4 regions of the Ruminiclostridium papyrosolvens DSM 2782 genome follow, and region 2 is predicted to be linked to each of the others. Evidence: riboswitches for the same ligand, from Rfam matches in the RefSeq annotation. Region 2 holds a riboswitch; each other region holds the start of a gene.
What was found. Region 2 has a riboswitch for cyclic di-AMP ahead of P0092_RS11240 (transporter substrate-binding domain-containing protein). Riboswitches for the same ligand answer to the same signal wherever they lie in the genome.

Region 1 (2,203 bases), 720 kb from region 2:
GAAAAAATTGAAACTGCTGAGTTCCTTCAGGATTTGTTTATGACTCCTAATTTCAGAGTTTATACAAATACTGATGTAGTTGGTGTTGAACTTGGAGGAGCTCTTAAAAATATAATTGCCTTATGTGCTGGAATTTCAGATGGTTTGGGGTATGGTGACAACACAAAGGCTGCTCTTATGACAAGAGGAATTGCAGAAATATCCAGACTTGGTGTAGCTATGGGAGGGTGTGCTGACACTTTTTCAGGACTTACGGGAGTAGGAGACCTGATAGTTACATGTACGAGTATGCATAGCAGAAACAGAAGGGCCGGTATTCTGATTGGTCAGGGAAAGAGTGTACAGCAGGCATTGGATGAAGTAAATATGGTTGTTGAAGGTGTAGCAACTACAAAACCTGCCTACGATTTAGCCAAAAAACTTGGTGTTTCCATGCCAATAACTGAAGAAGCATATAGAATACTTTTTGAAGGTAAAGACCCAAGAAGTGCTGTAGGGGCTTTAATGACAAGAGATAAGAAAAATGAAATGTAATATTGATGAAAGGGCTGCAGATAGCAGCCCTTTTTCAGCTAAAAAAAAGCTGCTCGAAAGAGCAGCTCAAAAATAATTACACTATAATTCGTCTTGCTTTCATAAAATTGTTTGCATAATATCCGGAAGTTATATCAGAAATTATAACTTTTCGTGTAGAACTTCCTGATGCCGCATGGATAAATTGTCCTCCGCCAATGTATATTCCAACATGGCTAATACTGTTGTGACCTCCGTCAGTGTCAAAGAAAACCAAATCACCGGCACTCAAGTCCTGACTTGAGACCCGACTACCTTGGGTTGACTGACTTGCAGCAACCCTCTCTAATGAAATATCAAAGTGTTTAAAGACATACTGTACAAATCCTGAGCAGTCAAAGCCCTTGGGGGTTGTACCTCCATAAACATACTCTGTACCCAATAGAGTTTTGGAAAACTTAACTAGCTGCTCTGATAAGTCGGTAGCTTTATCAGACTGCTTAACCGATGTAATGTCATCGGAGTCTTTGGAAAGGGCAATATATTGACTGTATGCCCAACCCGTTTCACCATCTGATGTTTTTACTTTTAACCAATCACCTGAGCTTTCAAGAATACTGAGCTTGTCCCCACGGGTCATACTTCCAATAACCTTTGAAGATGTTCCGGGGTCACTTCGGAGATTTAGAACAGATGCGGAAACTGTTCCAGTCTGAATTTCATCGGCAAAAGATGAAAATGCAAACAATCCCAGGCACAGCACAATAGTTGCAGCACCGGAAATCATTTTCTTTAGTTGAAACATTTAAGCCTCCTATTTATGGCTTCCGAAGTTAGCTGTCGGGTTCGGGCAATAGGATCGCCCTACGAAAAAGACAAAGATGATTATTATATGTACACTTACTAATTATCTTTTTCAGATTAGCCCCAAAATTGGTTCCTCCGTACCTCGTTAAAGAGGATTCAGCCTTTATATAAAAAATTATATCGTGGAATGTTTGTTAATGTCAATTCCCGTATCACTCTTCTCAAGGTTTTCAGTAATAAAACACATTTTTCAATAAATTTATTTTTTTGTAATAATAACTTTTTTCGGACATATATTTAATATTGAAAAAGACAATATACATAGTCCGTTACGGGACGTGTAACAATATAGGGGAGGGTTCTAAGGGTGGATAAATTCAACATATACCAGCAAATAGCTGAAAGAACTCAAGGGGATATTTACATAGGAATTGTGGGACCTGTCAGGACGGGAAAATCAACTTTTATTAAAAGGTTCATGGATCTGTTGGTTATCCCGAACATAGAGAACACATATCAAAAAGAGCGGGCAATAGATGAACTTCCGCAAAGTGCATCCGGAAGAACTATAATGACCACTGAACCTAAATTTATCCCCAATGAAGCAGTAGAAGTTGTTATTGACGAAAACGTACAGCTTAAAGTAAGAATGATTGACTGTGTGGGCTACATGGTCAAGGGTGCAATGGGACATTTGGAGAATAATGCACCTAGAATGGTTTCAACACCGTGGTATGATCATCAGATACCTTTTGAGGAAGCGGCTGAGCTTGGGACAAAGAAAGTAATCAATGAACATTCAACCATAGGTATTGTAATCACAACAGACGGCTCAATTTCAGATATCCCCAGAGAGGATTATGTTGAAGCTGAAAGAAGGGTA
Region 2 (2,203 bases):
CCAAAAAAGTCTTTGATATGTTCCCTCGAACAGATGTTTCCATAACACCAAAAATTTGAATTATATCGTGTCTTGTATCCTGCGTTTTTTATGGTAAAAGATTAAGACTCCTTTTAATATGATATCTATATTGTTTCTCCATCGTAATATTAAGAGATTTGTAAACATAGACTAAAAACGAACATTTAGATTATAATGTTCATATATTAATAATACATTATTGTGTTTACATATATATGTAAGTTTGATATGATAATATATAAGGGAGATAATATATATGGATAACAATATAGTTTCAAAAGAAAAGTTTATTGAAAAGGTTCAAGAGTTTATTTCAAATGCTGATGGACCCTTTAGTATTGCTGTAGCAGATATTGATAATTTTGAAAGTATAAATAAAATATATGGGTATAAAATAGGAGACAAGGTTATTGAAAAACTTGTGTCTATATTTACACAAAACCTTACAGGTATGGATTTAGTTACTCGTCATGGAGATGAATTTAACTTTCTTCTTGTTAAAAAAGGTGCAGAAAGAAGTTTTATGGAAATGGAAGAAATAAGACGATATCTTTCGGACAATATGTTTCCGCTGAGTGATTCCAATAAAATAGAGAATGTTTATATTACTATAAGCTGTGGTATAGCCAGTTATCCACGAGATGCCAAAAACGCAGTTGAACTTTTCAGGGTTGCTGATAGTGCAATGTTCAGGGCAAAAAAGCTTGGAAAGAATAGAGTCTGCTTGTCAGAAGCAGAAAGTATGGTTTTGAAATCAAGTTACTTTACTAAAACACAGGTTGACAGACTGGCAGGATTGTCAAAAGAAAAAGAAAAAACAGAAGCTTTTTTGTTACGTGAAGCCTTGGATGATTTATTTAAAAAATATAGTAAGTAATATTAAAACTTAATATATAAATTTTGCTTAATCCATAGAATGGAACGGGAGAACCAATTATTTGGGGTGAGTCCGTAGTTAAGGTAGGGTAATCTTTCAAACCGAACCCGTCAGCTAATCTCGTAAGCATTGAAAGAGAAGGTGATTAATATGCATTAGTTGTACCTTTTATTAGGTACACCCTTTTATGCGCTATGGATAACTCTTTCATAGTGTTTTTTTATTTTTAAGAAAATTTAATTTGGGGAGGCGCAGTTAATGTTTAGAAACAAATTGAAATCTATTTTCCCGGTAATACTAATACTTATATTGCTGGCAGGATGTGGAAGTAAAGGAGTAAATATTGGAGTGGTTACCGGAACAACCTTTGAAGAACAAGCTAGAAAGCTGACTAAAGTTAAGGAAGTAAAGCTTTACAAGGATGATACATTGACTCTTTGGGAATTGTCCAACGGAAGAATTGATGGAGTAATAACAGACCGAATGGTTGGAACAATCGGTATAAGAGACGGCGGCTATAAAAATCTAAAACTTGCAGGAGATTTATTATATAAAGAAACCATTGCGGTTGCAATTAATCAGAAGGACGATGCCCTGAGACAGGCTATAAACAAAGTATTAAATGAAATAATTTCTGATGGTACATATGAAAAAATCAGTAAAAAATATTTCGACATTAATATCCTTGATGGAGTTGATTATAAACCAACAATCCCCAATGAAAAACCTGCAACTGATGATAGTCTGGATAGAGTTAAGAAGGCGGGAAAAATAAAATTTGCAATGAGCGGAGGTTATCCTCCATTTAATTACTTCAATGATAAAGAAGAACTTACGGGCTTCGATGTCGATATTGGAAAAGAAGTAGCAAAGCGACTGGGGGTCAGCTACGAACCCATTACCACCGATTGGAGCGGAATACTTGAAGGCCTGAGGAGTAAACGCTATGACGGTATTTTTGGTAGTATGGCTATAAGTAAGGACCGTTCTGAAGTAGTTGACTTCACAGACCCTTACTATTATTCAGGTGCACAATTAATTGTAAGGAATGATTCAAAAATAAACAGTCCGGACGATTTGAAATAGGCAGGAGGATAATTTATTGAAATACGATTGGAGCATACTAATTGAAAAATTTCCGATATTTTTACCTGCGGCATTTGAAACACTAAAAATAACAGCTGCAGCCATAATAGTCGGTTTGGTAATTGGACTTTTAACGTCAATGTGCAGAATTTCTAAAATAAAGCTTATATATTATCCAGCAACTTTTTACGTTAATTTGGTCAGAGGCACGCCTATATT
Region 3 (2,203 bases), 190 kb from region 2:
CCATATAAATTCCTGCGTGGTCTATTTGTCCTGATTCTTTTCTGCTTGAAGCATCAAAAAATAAGATATCTCCTGCTCTCAGCTGGCCCTTTGATACCTTAACTCCATTAGAATACATACCTTGTGCAGACCTGTTAAGACTGACATCAAACCTTTTGTATACATAGCCTACAAAACCAGAACAATCAAAACCTGTCTGTGGGCTTGCCCCGCCATAAACATATCTGACCCCTTCAAATTGACGGGCATAAGAAATGAGTTTACCGGTTACTGAGCCATCATTCTCAATGACAGCAAATCCGGCTGCTGATGCACCTCTGGAAATTTGTGTGTTGGCAGTTGATATATTCACAAATTTGGATGATACATAGCCCACCTTTGAGCCTATCTTAACCTTGTTCCAACCCTTTCGGACATCAAGAATCTGTACGGAAGTACTTCTTTTAAGCTTGCTTATAACCTTACTTGAAGTTCCGGCACTTTTCCTGAAATTTACACCACTTGCATTGATAACTCCTTTTACAGACTGCAATTTAACATAGTTACTGCTAACCCAGCCGGTTTTCTTGTTATATGAAACCTTGTACCAGCCTTTTGAATAGTCTGTAACAGTTACTTTTGCATTTGTCAATTTGGTTACAATTGAGGAAGATGTTGTTGGTGACTTTCTCATTTTTACGCTTGTACCTACTACTTTTGCAGGCATTGTTGCAGCCATAACAGCCGTAGCTGCAAATGCAAAAATCAGGGTGACAATACATCCTGCAATTGCCTTGGTAATCTTTTGTTTCATTACTCCTCCTATAGTGTGCTTCCGAAGTTAGCTGCCGGGTTCGGGTAATAGGATCACCCTACCATATAAAATGGATTAACCCCCTTTTTCTTGGTTCCTCCGTACTTCGCGCTTTTGGCGAAGATTCAGCAAGTTTTTTTGACTACTTTAATTAAACTGCTTCTCACCACCTCCTTTAATCAAATCAAAAAATACAAGCAGTCAATATATAATTCGTGTTATTAATAATTATTTGCGGGGTCAAAACTCTGGTAATATGCGTTAATATCTGATTATTGTTTTTTCCCCGTATTCCACTCTTGTTTCTGCCATTCCTCAACATTATCAAACTTACGGTTATCCATTGGCTCATAACCTTTTAAGCTTAATGAATTTGTTACTACCGAAACAGAGCTAAAGGCCATTGCACCGCCAGCAATCATAGGATTGAGTAATCCCAGTGCAGCAAATGGTATGCCTATAATATTGTAGAAGAACGCCCAGAAAAGATTTTGCTTTATTTTGGTCATTGTTTTTCTTGATAGTCTTATGGCAGCCGGAATGGTTCTTAAATCCCCCCTCATAAGGGTAATATCTGCTGCTTCAATTGCAACGTCCGTCCCTGTGCCTATTGCCATACCGATGTCTGCAGTAGCTAATGCAGGAGCATCATTTATTCCGTCCCCAACCATTGCTACTATTTTGCCTTGTGCCTTTAGTTTTTCTACTTCCTCTGCCTTATTTTCAGGAAGTACCTCCGCCAGTACATTAGTTATACCTACCAGTTTTGCAATAGCATTAGCTGTCCTTTTATTGTCACCTGTAATCATATATACGTCAATACCAATATTTTTCAACTCAGCAATTGCAGCCTTTGAACTCTCCTTTAAAGTGTCCGCAACCGCAACAAGAGCAGTAAGTTGGCTGTCTATAGACATCAGCATGGCTGTTTTGCCTTCGTCTTCAAGTCTTGCTATGGCAGCTTCAACATTTCCCATATCAATACCCTGTTCACTCATCAGCTTTCTGGTACCAATATAAATTCTTTTGCCGTCTAAAACAGACATTACGCCTCTGCCCGGTATTGCTTCAAATCTGTCAGGGTCATTTATATTGCCAAGTTGTTGTTTACCATGCTCATAAATTGCCACTCCCAAAGGATGTTCTGAACTTTTTTCTGTAATTGCTGCAAGCCTTAATATTTCCTGTTCATTATAGGAAGTATCTATAACAACTATATCGGTAACTTCCGGCTGGCCTTTAGTAATTGTTCCTGTTTTATCAAGAACTACGGCGTTTAGCTTGTATGCCATCTCCAGATGTTCTCCGCCTTTTATGAGTATTCCGTTTTCAGCACCTTTTCCGGTACCTACCATTATTGCCGTAGGAGTTGCCAACCCCAGGGAACATGGACACGCAATAACCAGAACT
Region 4 (2,203 bases), 670 kb from region 2:
GCTTTTTAAAAAATGAAAAGTTAAAACTTCCGGTTAATACGGAAACTATAGCAGGTGTCTTAAAATACACGCTTAACGACAGTACTGTAATAGAAGTTAATTTATACGCGGATAAGACTGTTTCAGCGCCAGAGGATTACAGAACAAAAATAAAAGATATTATTACTGAAAACAGGGATTTAATGGCGATTGTAAGTATTCTTGTAATCATCGAACTCGTACTGATAATAAAAAATCTTTTTAAATTTATGTTTAGAGCAAAAAAAACAAGAACCCAGTAGTAGCAGGGTTCTTGTTTTTTCTAATTTGAAGCCGGTCTGGCATTATATTTGTTGTGGCGCTTTGAAGACCACTTGTTATTATTTTCAATATACGTTTTTAATACTTTTTCCAAATCAAGGACATCCTTCATTTCATAGTACCCTGATTTCTTATGAATAAATTTCGCAGCACTTACTGCTCCCTGTGCAAAAGCCTTTCTTGAAAAAGACTCATGACTGATTTCTATTTTGTCTTCCTGACCTACAATCATTACTTCATGCTTTCCTATTACCCCTCCGGCCCTTACAGAATTTATGGGGATGTCTTTATGTGACACCACCACCCCTTTATTTAAAAGACCGCTCTGAATTTCACCGGCTATTTTTTTAGCTGTTCCCGATGGTGAATCCAATTTGTTTTTATGATGCAACTCTGTTATCTGAAAATCATAGCTGCTTAGCAAACTTGCTGTTAGATTTGACAGAAGCATCAGAACATTTACACCCATAGTTATGTTTGGTGCATAAACAATGCCGTTTTTGAACTTTCTGCAAATTACATAGAGCTTCTTAAGCTGATAATCTGAGAATCCTGTAGTTCCCACTACAATATTTATCCTATATCTTGAGAAAATTAAAGCATTTTTCAACGCTGATTTGGGATTTGAGAAATCAATAACAACATCCGGTTTATTTCTGAATATTACTTCCTCCAGTTTATCAGATCCGGTAACCGTAATTCCTGTTTTATTCATTCCAAGAATTTCTCCCAAATCCTTATTTAAAGATTTACTGCCCGGACTGCAAACAGCAGAAACAAGCTGGATTTCTTTTTGTGCTAAAATTGCCCTTGCAATTTCCTTTCCGGTACGGCCCAAGCCTGATATACAAACTTTCATCAAATAAGTTCCCCTCCCTTTCAAATTATAAGTAAGAATTAAAATTGAATAATTAAATTTTGAAGAAAATGAATAAGGATAAACTTAAAAATGCTACAGGTAAACTGTAGCATTGGTTAGAAAATTACATAATGTAAAAATTCACTTTCTCCCCAACGCTTACGAAGTTAGCTGCCGGATTCGGGTTGTAAGAGACTAACCCTACCTGGTAATCCAGGATTCACCCCATTAAATGGTTCCCCCGCTTATAGCAATCAAACTGCTATAATTCAGCGATAAATTATTAATTTTTAGACTTAAATCCACTGTTAGTATATACCATTTCTATAAATAAGTCAATATTTCCTGATTTTTATTAACATTCTTTTATTTAAGCCGATTTGGTTATAATAGATTCATTAATCTTGCCGTTTCCTATCTTTACTAAGTACACGTCATAATATTGTTGTCCAAGCTCATATGCGAACTTTTTATCCAATACAGCAAAATCAAATCTGTTTTTACCTTTTATAGCACTGCCCGTGTCCATAGCAATTGTGTACCCCAGCCCCTTAATGTAGAATATTGTACCATAAGGCCAATGTGTTTTATCTATTGCTACGGATACACCCGGTACTATTGGTTTACCTGAGCTTGTTATGCCCTTGTTATTTCCACATTCCTCAGCACATGGAGTGTATGCCGTACCAAGAAATTTACCAATATACTTTTTTTTGCTGTTATTTTCAAGATTATCACCACTGTAAATCTTGTATGATTGAGGTTTTACACCTACCGCTGCTGCCTTTTTAAGTGATTTCTGAAGCTGAAGATTATCATCTGCCAGTTCCCTCTTTGTAGACTCCAATTGCTTATTTTGTTTTTTCAAATCTTCAAGTTGTTTTTTTATCTCTTCATTTTGTTTCTTAAGTTCTTTGTTAAGTTTACCTAGTTCATCACTTTGAGATTTATAATTATTAGTGTTTGTCGTTAATGATTGATTCGATTTCATAATAAGCATGGATTGAGCACATTCATTATTATATTTTTCTTTGTACTGGTTAA

Region 1: it holds a riboswitch for cyclic di-AMP, as region 2 does, so the genes downstream of both, P0092_RS14220 (C40 family peptidase) here and P0092_RS11240 (transporter substrate-binding domain-containing protein) in region 2, are expected to answer to the same signal.
Region 3: it holds a riboswitch for cyclic di-AMP, as region 2 does, so the genes downstream of both, P0092_RS10525 (C40 family peptidase) here and P0092_RS11240 (transporter substrate-binding domain-containing protein) in region 2, are expected to answer to the same signal.
Region 4: it holds a riboswitch for cyclic di-AMP, as region 2 does, so the genes downstream of both, dapB (4-hydroxy-tetrahydrodipicolinate reductase) here and P0092_RS11240 (transporter substrate-binding domain-containing protein) in region 2, are expected to answer to the same signal.

Annotation. Positions count from the first base shown of each region.
Region 1 is NZ_CP119677.1:3,170,458-3,172,660, reverse strand. It holds gene P0092_RS14225 (NAD(P)H-dependent glycerol-3-phosphate dehydrogenase) at 1-534, shown strand, start outside; gene P0092_RS14220 (C40 family peptidase) at 611-1,318, opposite strand; cyclic di-AMP (ydaO/yuaA leader) riboswitch at 1,321-1,492, opposite strand; gene spoIVA (stage IV sporulation protein A) at 1,688-2,203, shown strand, end outside.
Region 2 is NZ_CP119677.1:2,449,355-2,451,557, reverse strand. It holds gene P0092_RS11245 (GGDEF domain-containing protein) at 278-898, shown strand; cyclic di-AMP (ydaO/yuaA leader) riboswitch at 913-1,043, shown strand; gene P0092_RS11240 (transporter substrate-binding domain-containing protein) at 1,157-1,984, shown strand; gene P0092_RS11235 (amino acid ABC transporter permease) at 2,001-2,203, shown strand, end outside.
Region 3 is NZ_CP119677.1:2,263,453-2,265,655, reverse strand. It holds gene P0092_RS10525 (C40 family peptidase) at 1-793, opposite strand, end outside; cyclic di-AMP (ydaO/yuaA leader) riboswitch at 794-934, opposite strand; gene P0092_RS10520 (heavy metal translocating P-type ATPase) at 1,066-2,203, opposite strand, start outside.
Region 4 is NZ_CP119677.1:1,775,907-1,778,109, reverse strand. It holds gene P0092_RS07930 (D-alanyl-D-alanine carboxypeptidase family protein) at 1-281, shown strand, start outside; gene dapB (4-hydroxy-tetrahydrodipicolinate reductase) at 302-1,159, opposite strand; cyclic di-AMP (ydaO/yuaA leader) riboswitch at 1,301-1,444, opposite strand; gene P0092_RS07920 (3D domain-containing protein) at 1,530-2,203, opposite strand, start outside.